DNA from 3 places in the Streptomyces sp. NPDC037401 genome. Region 1 is predicted to be linked to each of the others. Evidence: predicted binding sites of a transcription regulator. Region 1 holds the regulator's gene; each other region holds the start of a gene.

Region 1 (3,272 bases):
CCACACCGGCCGGGATCTTGACCGTGAGGGTGCGGCGGGAGCGGACCCGGCCGTCGCCCGCGCACTCGGGGCACGGGGTCGGGACGACGGTGCCGAAGCCCTGGCACTGCGGGCACGGGCGCGAGGTCATGACCTGGCCCAGGAACGAGCGGGTGACTTGGGAGACCTCGCCGCGGCCGCGGCACATGTCACAGGTCTGGGCGGAGGTGCCGGGCGCGGCGCCCTCGCCGGAACAGGTCGTACACACGATCGCGGTGTCGACCTGGAGGTCCTTGGTGGTCCCGAAGGCCGCCTCGTCGAGCTCCAGCTCGAGCCGGATCATCGCGTCCTGGCCGCGGCGGGTGCGCGAGCGCGGACCGCGCTGGGAGGCCTGTCCGAAGAAGGCGTCCATGATGTCCGAGAAGTTACCGAAGCCGCCGGCTCCGAAGCCGCCCGCGCCGCCCCCGCCGCCGGAGGCCGAGAGCGGGTCGCCGCCGAGGTCGTAGACCTGCTTCTTCTGCGGGTCCGACAGCACCTCGTACGCGGCGTTGATCTCCTTGAAACGCTCCTGCGTCTTGGGATCGGGGTTCACGTCCGGGTGCAGCTCGCGCGCGAGCTTCCGGAAGGCCTTCTTGATCTCGTCCTGCGATGCGTCGCGGCGCACGCCGAGTACGGCGTAGTAGTCCGTGGCCACTTACGACTCCGCCAGGATCTGTCCGACGTAACGTGCCACTGCGCGTACCGCTCCCATCGTTCCGGGGTAGTCCATGCGGGTCGGTCCGACCACGCCGAGTTTGGCGACTGCCTCGCCGCCCGAACCGTAGCCGACCGAGACGACGGACGTGGAGTTCAGTCCTTCGTAGGCATTCTCATGCCCGATGCGTACGGTCATGCCCGATTCGTTGGCCTCGCCGAGCAGCCTGAGCAGCACGACGTGCTCCTCCAGGGCCTCCAGCACCGGCCTGATCGTCAGGGGGAAGTCGTGTCCGAAGCGGGTGAGATTGGCGGTACCGCCGATCATCAGCCGCTCCTCGGTCTCCTCGACCAGGGTCTCCAGGAGCGTGGCGAGCACGACCTGGACGGTCGCCCGGTCCTCCGGCTCGAACGACTCCGACAGGTCCTGGACGAGCTGCGGCACGTCCGCGAACCGGCGGCCGACGATCCGGCTGTTGAGCCGGGCCCGCAGGTCGGCGAGGGAGGTCTCGCCGAACGGCGCAGGCGCGTCGACCATCCGCTGCTCGACCCGGCCCGTGTCCGTGATCAGGACGAGCATCAGCCGGGCGGGCGCGAGCGCGAGCAGCTCCACGTGGCGGACCGTGGAACGGGTCAGCGACGGGTACTGCACCACGGCCACCTGCCGGGTCAGCTGCGCGAGCAGCCGCACCGTGCGCCCGACCACGTCGTCGAGGTCGACGGCGCCGTCCAGGAAGTTCTGGATGGCCCGGCGCTCGGGAGTGGACAGCGGCTTGACGCCCGCGAGCTTGTCGACGAAGAGCCGGTAGCCCTTGTCGGTCGGGATGCGTCCGGCGCTGGTGTGCGGCTGGGCGATGTAGCCCTCGTCCTCCAGCACCGCCATGTCGTTGCGCACGGTGGCGGGCGACACGCCGAGCTTGTGGCGCTCGGTGAGCGCCTTGGAGCCGACCGGCTCCTCCGTCCCGACGTAGTCCTGGACGATGGCGCGCAGCACCTCGAGTCTGCGTTCGCTGAGCACCCGCGCACACCTCCAGCTGTGATGCCTGTTCGTTTTCCGCTGCCGTACCGGATCCGGTTCCGACTGGCACTCGGGGCGTACGAGTGCCAGAGATCCCCCGGTCAGTGTACGGCGGGGAGGTACGCCCCTAGCAAGGGCGGCCCGTCAGGGTAGCGTCGCCGCATGGACGTCCGTTGGGAAGAGGCAGGCTGGGAAGGGCTGACCGGTCGCACCGGCCGGCGACGGCTCCCGGTGTGGGACTGCACGGTGGGACTGGTGGTGGGAGACGACTCCGTGCTCCTGATCGACCCGGGATCGTGCGTCCGCGAGGGCGCCGAGATCCGCGCCCAGGCGGAGCGGATGGCGGGTCGGCGCGTGACCCATATCGCATTCACGCACGGACATTTCGACCACGTTCTGGGTGCCGCGGCCTTCTCGGGGGCCGAGGTGTTCGGCGCGGTGGGCCTGGACTCCTCCTTGATGACGGGCCGCGAGCTGCTCCGCGAGAGCGCGGTCCGGCACGGGCTGGCGGCCGAGGAGGCCGCCGAGTCGACGGAGCTGCTGATCCCGCCCCGCCACCTGGTCTCGGGCGAGTGGACGCTGGAGCTGGGCGGCGTGCAGGTGCTGCTGGCGAACGTCGGCCCCGGGCACACCCGGCACGATCTGGCGGTGTTCGTACCGGGCAGCCGCGAGGTGGTGTTCTGCGGCGACCTCGTGGAGGAGTCCGGCGAGCCGCAAGCGGGGCTGGACGCCGTGAAGAGGCAGTGGCCGGCCGCCCTCGACCGGCTGCTCTCGCTGGGCGGCGAGGACGCCGTCTACGTGCCGGGGCACGGTGCGGTGGTGGATGCGACTTTCGTCCGTGCGCAACGCGCCACACTGGCCGAGCGCTTCGGCGTGTCGCCTTCCTGAACCGGCGGCCCTCCTTAGTGTCGTCCGAATGCGCGAGTATTCACCCGACCTGACCCCGCCCTGGAAGCGCAGCGCCGCCCGGCCGGTGCCGCAGGTGCCGGCGGACACCGACCTGGTCGTCGAGGAGGCGGGCACCGGCTTCTGCGGGGCGGTGGTGGCCTGCGAGGGCGGCACCGTGACCCTGGAGGACCGCTTCGGCAAGCGCCGCGTCTTCCCCCTGGAACCGCGGGGCTTCCTGCTGGAGGGCGCGGTGGTGACCCTGGTCCGCCCGTCCCGCGCCCCGGCCGCGCCGCTGCGCACGGCCTCGGGCTCGGTGGCCGTGCCCGGCGCCCGGGCCCGGGTGGCCCGCGCGGGCCGGATCTACGTGGAAGGCCGCCACGACGCGGAACTGGTCGAGCGGGTGTGGGGCGACGACCTGCGCATCGAGGGCGTGGTCGTGGAGTACCTGGAGGGCGTCGACGACCTCCCGAAGATCGTCGCGGAGTTCGCCCCCGGCCCGGACGCGCGCCTGGGCGTGCTGGTCGACCACCTGGTCCCGGGCTCGAAGGAGTCCCGCATCGCGGCCTCGGTGGTGCACCCCGAGGTCCTGGTCGTGGGCCACCCCTACATCGACGTCTGGCAGGCCGTGAAGCCGTCCTCGCTGGGCATCGCCGCCTGGCCGTCCGTCCCCCGCGGCACGGACTGGAAGACGGGC
Region 2 (3,272 bases), on a different contig from region 1:
CGCCCTGCACAGACTGACCGCGGACGACGTCCCCACCGCCACGTGGGCGCTGCGCCGGCTCCTCGCTCCCGACTCCTTCTCACACTTCCTGTACGGGGCTCCGGCCTCGGCTGCCCTGTGCGTAGGGGCTGCCGTTCTCTGGAAACGCGTACGGCCCCCACTGGCGCGCGACCACCACGCGGGGGACTGACCCCCGGGGGTCGGGAAACGCCCGAGGGCGGCACCCCCGTGATGGGGGTGCCGCCCTCGGTGAGAACAGCCGATCGACCAGGGGTCGATCAGAAGTCCATGTCACCGCCCGGCATGCCGCCCGGAGCGGCAGCAGCCTTCTCCGGCTTGTCGGCGATGACGGCCTCGGTGGTCAGGAACAGCGCGGCGATCGACGCGGCGTTCTGCAGCGCGGAGCGCGTGACCTTCGCCGGGTCGATGATGCCCTCGGCGATGAGGTCGACGTACTCGTTGGTCGCGGCGTTCAGGCCGTGGCCGACGGGCAGGTTGCGGACCTTCTCCGCCACGACGCCGCCCTCGAGGCCGGCGTTGACCGCGATCTGCTTCAGCGGGGCCTCGAGCGCCAGCTTGACGATGTTGGCACCGGTGGCCTCGTCGCCCGTCAGGTCCGCCTCGAGCTTCTCGAAGACCGAGGAAGCCTGGAGCAGGGCCACGCCACCGCCGGCGACGATGCCCTCCTCGACGGCCGCCTTCGCGTTGCGAACGGCGTCCTCGATGCGGTGCTTGCGCTCCTTGAGCTCGACCTCGGTCGCGGCACCGGCCTTGATGACCGCCACGCCGCCCGCGAGCTTCGCCAGGCGCTCCTGGAGCTTCTCGCGGTCGTAGTCCGAGTCGGAGTTCTCGATCTCGGCGCGGATCTGGTTCACGCGACCGGCAACCTGGTCGCTGTCACCGGCACCGTCGACGATCGTGGTCTCGTCCTTGGTGATGACGACCTTGCGGGCGCGGCCGAGCAGGTCCAGGCCGGCGTTGTCGAGCTTGAGGCCGACCTCCTCGGAGATGACCGTGCCACCGGTGAGGATGGCGATGTCGCCGAGCATGGCCTTGCGGCGGTCACCGAAGCCCGGAGCCTTGACGGCGACGGACTTGAAGGTGCCGCGGATCTTGTTGACGACCAGGGTCGACAGGGCCTCGCCCTCGACGTCCTCGGCGATGATCAGCAGCGGCTTGCCGGACTGCATGACCTTCTCCAGCAGCGGAAGGAGGTCCTTCACGTTGCTGACCTTGGAGTTGACGATGAGGATGTACGGGTCCTCCAGCGAGGCCTCCATACGCTCCATGTCGGTGGCGAAGTACGCCGAGATGTAGCCCTTGTCGAAGCGCATGCCCTCGGTGAGCTCCAGCTCCAGACCGAAGGTCTGGGACTCCTCGACGGTGATGACGCCTTCCTTGCCGACCTTGTCCATCGCCTCGGCGATGAGCTCGCCGATCTGGGTGTCGGCGGCGGAGATGGAGGCCGTGGAAGCGATCTGCTCCTTGGTCTCGACATCCTTCGCCTGCTCGAGCAGGGCGCCGGAGACGGCCTCGACGGCCTTCTCGATGCCGCGCTTGAGGGCCATCGGGTTGGCACCCGCGGCGACGTTGCGCAGACCCTCGCGGACGAGCGCCTGGGCGAGAACGGTGGCGGTGGTCGTACCGTCGCCGGCGACGTCGTCCGTCTTCTTGGCGACTTCCTTGACCAGCTCGGCGCCGATCTTCTCGTACGGGTCCTCCAGCTCGATCTCCTTGGCGATGGAAACACCATCGTTGGTGATCGTGGGGGCGCCCCACTTCTTCTCAAGGACGACGTTGCGACCCTTGGGACCAAGGGTGACCTTGACGGCGTCGGCGAGCTGGTTCATGCCGCGCTCGAGACCGCGCCGGGCCTCCTCGTCGAACGCGATGATCTTGGCCATGTGAAGTGGTCCTCCCGGACTGGGGTGGATTGCTCCGGACCGCGCCTGGCGCCCGCGACGGACGGCCTGCGTACCCGGCGGTTCCTTCCCGCCGGACCCGCGGACCTCACCGACTCGGTCCTCGTTTTTGTCACTCTCACCCGGAGAGTGCTAACGCCAATGATTAGCACTCGACCCCCTCGAGTGCAAGCGCCTCTCACGACTCGGAGCCGGGGAGTCCGTACGCACGGCCGTACGCACGAGGGGCCCGCATCCCTGTGGGATGCGGGCCCCTCGTGCGTGATGCGTCGGTGGCCGATCGCGCCGTGCTCAGCCGGCGAGCTTGACCATGTCCGCCTGCGGACCCTTCTGGCCCTGCGAGATCTCGAACTCGACTCGCTGACCTTCTTCAAGGGTGCGGTAGCCGTCCATCTGGATCGCGCTGTAGTGGACGAACACGTCCGCACCACCGTCGACCGCGATGAAGCCGTAGCCCTTCTCCGCGTTGAACCACTTGACGGTGCCCTGAGCCATGCCTAACTCCCCTGTTACTGGCCCTTGCGCAGGACCGCACTTCGCGGTCCCGGGTCAGAACTTGCGCCGGAACGCTTCGACCGCGGCTGAATGTATCCGGACCGACGCTGTCTGCAACAGGTCATTCCGACGAGAATTCAGGACACGCGGATACGTCGACATCCTGCGAAAACTCAGCAGATTCCCGGTCAACTCGGACGGGGCAAATCCCGCCCCAAGCCCCATACCGTGCACGCACTTTGGCCCAATGTCGCCCATCCGGTGACCCGCTCATATGCCGGAGGCACAAACAGCGGAGGGGACTACCCCAACCCTACCGCGCCCAACCAAGCAGAATTGCCCCCTCCGCTTTATGCGGAGGGGGCAATTCGGAAGAACTCCCGGCCCTAAAGGCCGGTCCGCACCGCGGTCAGCAGCCGCCCGCGACGGCCGGGATGATCGACACGCCGGCGCCGTCGGGCGTCACCGCTTCCAGACCGCCCTCGAAGCGGACGTCGTCGTCGTTCACGTACACGTTGACGAAGCGACGCAGCTTGCCCTGGTCGTCCAGGACGCGCGCGGCGATGCCCGGGTGGTTCGACTCCAGCGAGGCGATGACCTCGGCCAGGGTCGCGCCCTCGGCGGGCACCTCGGCCTGGCCGCCCGTGTAGGTGCGCAGGATGGTGGGGATGCGGACGTTGACGCTCATGGCTCTACTGCCTTCCGGGTGCGGGGGGATGGTCAGGCCAGGCCGGCGGCGCGGAACGCGTCCAGGCTCGGGCGGATGGTCGTGGTCTGGCCGGTGCCGGACACCGCTTCCAGGGTCTTGAGGCCGTCACCGGTGTTGAGGACGACCGTGGTCAGCGTGGGGTCGAG
Region 3 (3,272 bases), on a different contig from region 1:
GCTCGACGATCACCGAGATGACCACCCGGATGCTCAGGAAGATCCAGGAGCAGGGGTACCGGATAGGGCGCCTGGAGGACTACCTGTAGGGCACGGGCCGCCCGGCAGTACCCTCAGGCCACCAGGGCCGGGTCCGGTGAGCGTTCCGGCGACGGGTCCGGGGGGTCCGGCATGTCGGCGTCGGCCTCGCGCTGCCGCTCCGCGCTGTCGCTGATGCGCAGCAGCAGGGCGATCATGATCCAGTTGGCCACCAGTGAGGACCCCCCCTTCGCGAGGAACGGGAGCGCCTTGCCGGTGAGCGGGATCAGGCCCGTGACGCCGCCGGCCACCACGAACACCTGGAGCGCGAGGGCGGAGGCCAGGCCGACCGCGAGCAGCTTGCCGAACGGGTCGCGTGCGCCGAGCGCCATCCGCAGGCCCCGCTGGACCAGCAGCCCGTAGATCAGCAGCACCGCCATGACGCCCGCGAGGCCCAGCTCCTCGCCCACGGTGGTGAGGATGAAGTCCGAGCGCGCCGCGAAGCCGATCTGCTCCGGGTGCCCGAGCCCCAGGCCGGTGCCGGTGATCCCGCCGGTGCCGAAGCTGAACAGCGCCTGCGCCGACTGGTCCGAGACGATGCCCGGCGGCCGCTGCTCCGGCGGCAGGAAGATCGCCATGGGCTCCAGCCAGGCCGCGATGCGCCCCTTGACGTGCGGCTCGGTGGACCCGACCACGAAGGCGCCGGCCGAGGCCATCAGCAGACCGCAGACGATCCAGCTGGTGCGCTCGGTGGCGACGTACAGCATCACCACGAAGACGCCGAAGAAGATCAGCGACGTGCCGAGGTCGCGCTCGAAGACCAGCACCAGCAGCGACACGATCCAGACCGTGACGAGCGGCGCCAGCTGGCGGCCGGGCGGCAGCCGCATCCCGAGGAACCGGCGGCCCGTCAGGGCCAGCGCGTCCCGGTGGATGACCAGGTAGCCCGCGAAGAACACCGAGATCATGATCTTCACGAACTCGCCGGGCTGGAGGGACTGCCCGGCGATGGTGATCCACCGCTTGGCGCCGTACTGGTCGGCGCCGAAGAACGCGGGCGCGATCAGCAGCAGCAGCGCGACGGCCATCGTGAGGTAGATGTACCGCTGGAGGAGCCGGTGGTCCCGCAGGAGCGCCACCACCCCGATGCAGATCGCGACGCCGATGACCGTCCAGAGAAGCTGGCCGGGGGCGTTCGCGGCCGCGCTCTCGAACTTCTCGACGTACGTCTGGTCGAGCCGAGCCAGCAGCACCAGTCCGACGCCGGACAGCAGCAGCGCCAGCGGCAGGATCAGCGGGTCGGCGTACGCCGCGAACCGGCGCACGCCCAGGTGCCCCACCAGTGCGAGCAGCGTCATGCTGATCGTGAAGCCGGTGAGGTTCGACGGGAGTGCGTCGTTCATCGCCAGGCCCACGCTCGCGTGGCCGAACACCGTGATCGCTACGACGAAGGCCAGCAGCAGGGCCTCGGTACGGCGGCGCGCCCCTGCCGGCGTCCGGGGCGTCAGGGTCAGTCCGCGCACGGTTCGCCGCCGTCGGTGGGCCCTGTCTGTTCGGCCGTGAGGCGCTTTGGATTCATATCGGTTAGGACGTTTATGTCCTTGTGGTGGTTCCGGGTTTCGGGCCGGGGAGTGCTGGGCAGGGCCCCGGGGGTGCCGGGCGGGGGAGGGTCCCGCAGTGGCCGATCTCCCGCGGATCGCGCAACGCCAAGCGCACTGAATTGGCACTCCGCTTGACCGAGTGCTAATCGCCGGAATAGTCTCGGGCCTGGCACTCGCCACTGGTGAGTGCCAACACAGCGACGGGCAGGTCCGGCACCCGCGACGACGGATCCACCTGGTCGCCACCTCAGACAGTTAACCCCGTGAGATCTCCGAAGGGGGAGGTCGGATCGTGACGACCGCCAGCTCCAAGGTTGCCATCAAGCCGCTCGAGGACCGCATTGTGGTCCAGCCGCTCGACGCCGAGCAGACCACGGCCTCTGGCCTGGTTATCCCGGACACCGCGAAGGAGAAGCCCCAGGAGGGCGTCGTCCTCGCCGTGGGCCCGGGTCGCTTCGAGGACGGTCAGCGCCTGCCGCTCGACGTCTCCGTCGGCGACATCGTGCTGTACAGCAAGTACGGCGGCACCGAGGTGAAGTACAGCGGCGAGGAGTACCTCGTCCTCTCGGCTCGCGACGTGCTCGCGATCGTCGAGAAGTAAGTCACCCGAGTAATACCGAGCAAGAGTTTTTGCTTTGAGCTGCGCCCCTGGTCACCCCGCTGATTGCCGGGCGGCGAGGGGCGCAGTTCGTTAAGACGAGTTTTCGAGAGGGCTGAACCGCTCCCATGGCGAAGATCCTGAAGTTCGACGAGGACGCCCGTCGCGCCCTCGAGCGCGGCGTCAACAAGCTTGCCGACACGGTCAAGGTGACGATCGGCCCCAAGGGCCGCAACGTCGTCATCGACAAGAAGTTCGGCGCCCCCACCATCACCAACGACGGTGTCACCATCGCCCGCGAGGTCGAGCTGGACGACCCGTACGAGAACCTGGGCGCGCAGCTGGTGAAGGAGGTGGCGACCAAGACCAACGACATCGCGGGTGACGGCACCACCACCGCCACCGTGCTGGCGCAGGCGCTGGTCCGCGAGGGTCTGCGCAACGTCGCCGCCGGCGCGTCCCCGGCCGCCCTGAAGAAGGGCATCGACGCCGCGGTCAAGGCCGTCTCCGACGAGCTCCTCGCGACCGCCCGTCCGATCGAGGACAAGTCCGACATCGCCGCCGTGGCCGCGCTCTCCGCGCAGGACCAGCAGGTCGGCGAGCTCATCGCCGAGGCGATGGACAAGGTCGGCAAGGACGGTGTCATCACCGTCGAGGAGTCCAACACCTTCGGCCTGGAGCTGGAGTTCACCGAGGGCATGGCCTTCGACAAGGGCTACCTCTCGCCGTACATGGTCTCCGACCAGGAGCGTATGGAGGCCGTCCTCGACGACCCGTACATCCTGATCAACCAGGGCAAGATCTCCTCCATCCAGGACCTCCTGCCGCTGCTGGAGAAGGTCATCCAGGCGGGTGGCTCCAAGCCGCTGCTGATCATCGCCGAAGACGTCGAGGGCGAGGCGCTCTCCACCCTCGTCGTCAACAAGATCCGTGGCACCTTCAACGCCGTCGCCGTCAAGGCGCCCGGCTTCGGTGACCGCCGCAAGGCGATGCTGCAGGACATGGCCACCCTCACCGGTGCCACCGTCATCGCCGAGGAGGTCGGCCTCAAGCTC

Evidence for each region. The regulator HrcA, encoded in region 1, represses chaperone genes, less so after heat shock. The targets are predictions, from matches to a motif close to TTNGCACTCNGNNNNNCNGAGTGCNAA.
Region 2: the regulator HrcA is predicted to act here: its motif matches at 2,068-2,094, upstream of groL (chaperonin GroEL).
Region 3: the regulator HrcA is predicted to act here: its motif matches at 1,739-1,765, upstream of groES (co-chaperone GroES).

What each region holds. Positions count from the first base shown of each region.
Region 1 is NZ_JBVJWO010000007.1:144,850-148,121, forward strand. It holds gene dnaJ (molecular chaperone DnaJ) at 1-673, opposite strand, end outside; gene hrcA (heat-inducible transcriptional repressor HrcA) at 674-1,690, opposite strand; gene ACZ7H1_RS09010 (MBL fold metallo-hydrolase) at 1,853-2,578, shown strand; gene ACZ7H1_RS09015 (DUF3097 domain-containing protein) at 2,607-3,272, shown strand, end outside.
Region 2 is NZ_JBVJWO010000038.1:52,325-55,596, forward strand. It holds gene ACZ7H1_RS31105 (hypothetical protein) at 1-190, shown strand, start outside; gene groL (chaperonin GroEL) at 279-1,904, opposite strand; gene ACZ7H1_RS31115 (cold-shock protein) at 2,214-2,417, opposite strand; gene ACZ7H1_RS31120 (MoaD/ThiS family protein) at 2,827-3,105, opposite strand; gene thrC (threonine synthase) at 3,138-3,272, opposite strand, start outside.
Region 3 is NZ_JBVJWO010000005.1:249,700-252,971, forward strand. It holds gene ACZ7H1_RS06890 (polysaccharide deacetylase family protein) at 1-89, shown strand, start outside; gene ACZ7H1_RS06895 (FtsW/RodA/SpoVE family cell cycle protein) at 114-1,541, opposite strand; gene groES (co-chaperone GroES) at 1,912-2,220, shown strand; gene groL (chaperonin GroEL) at 2,346-3,272, shown strand, end outside.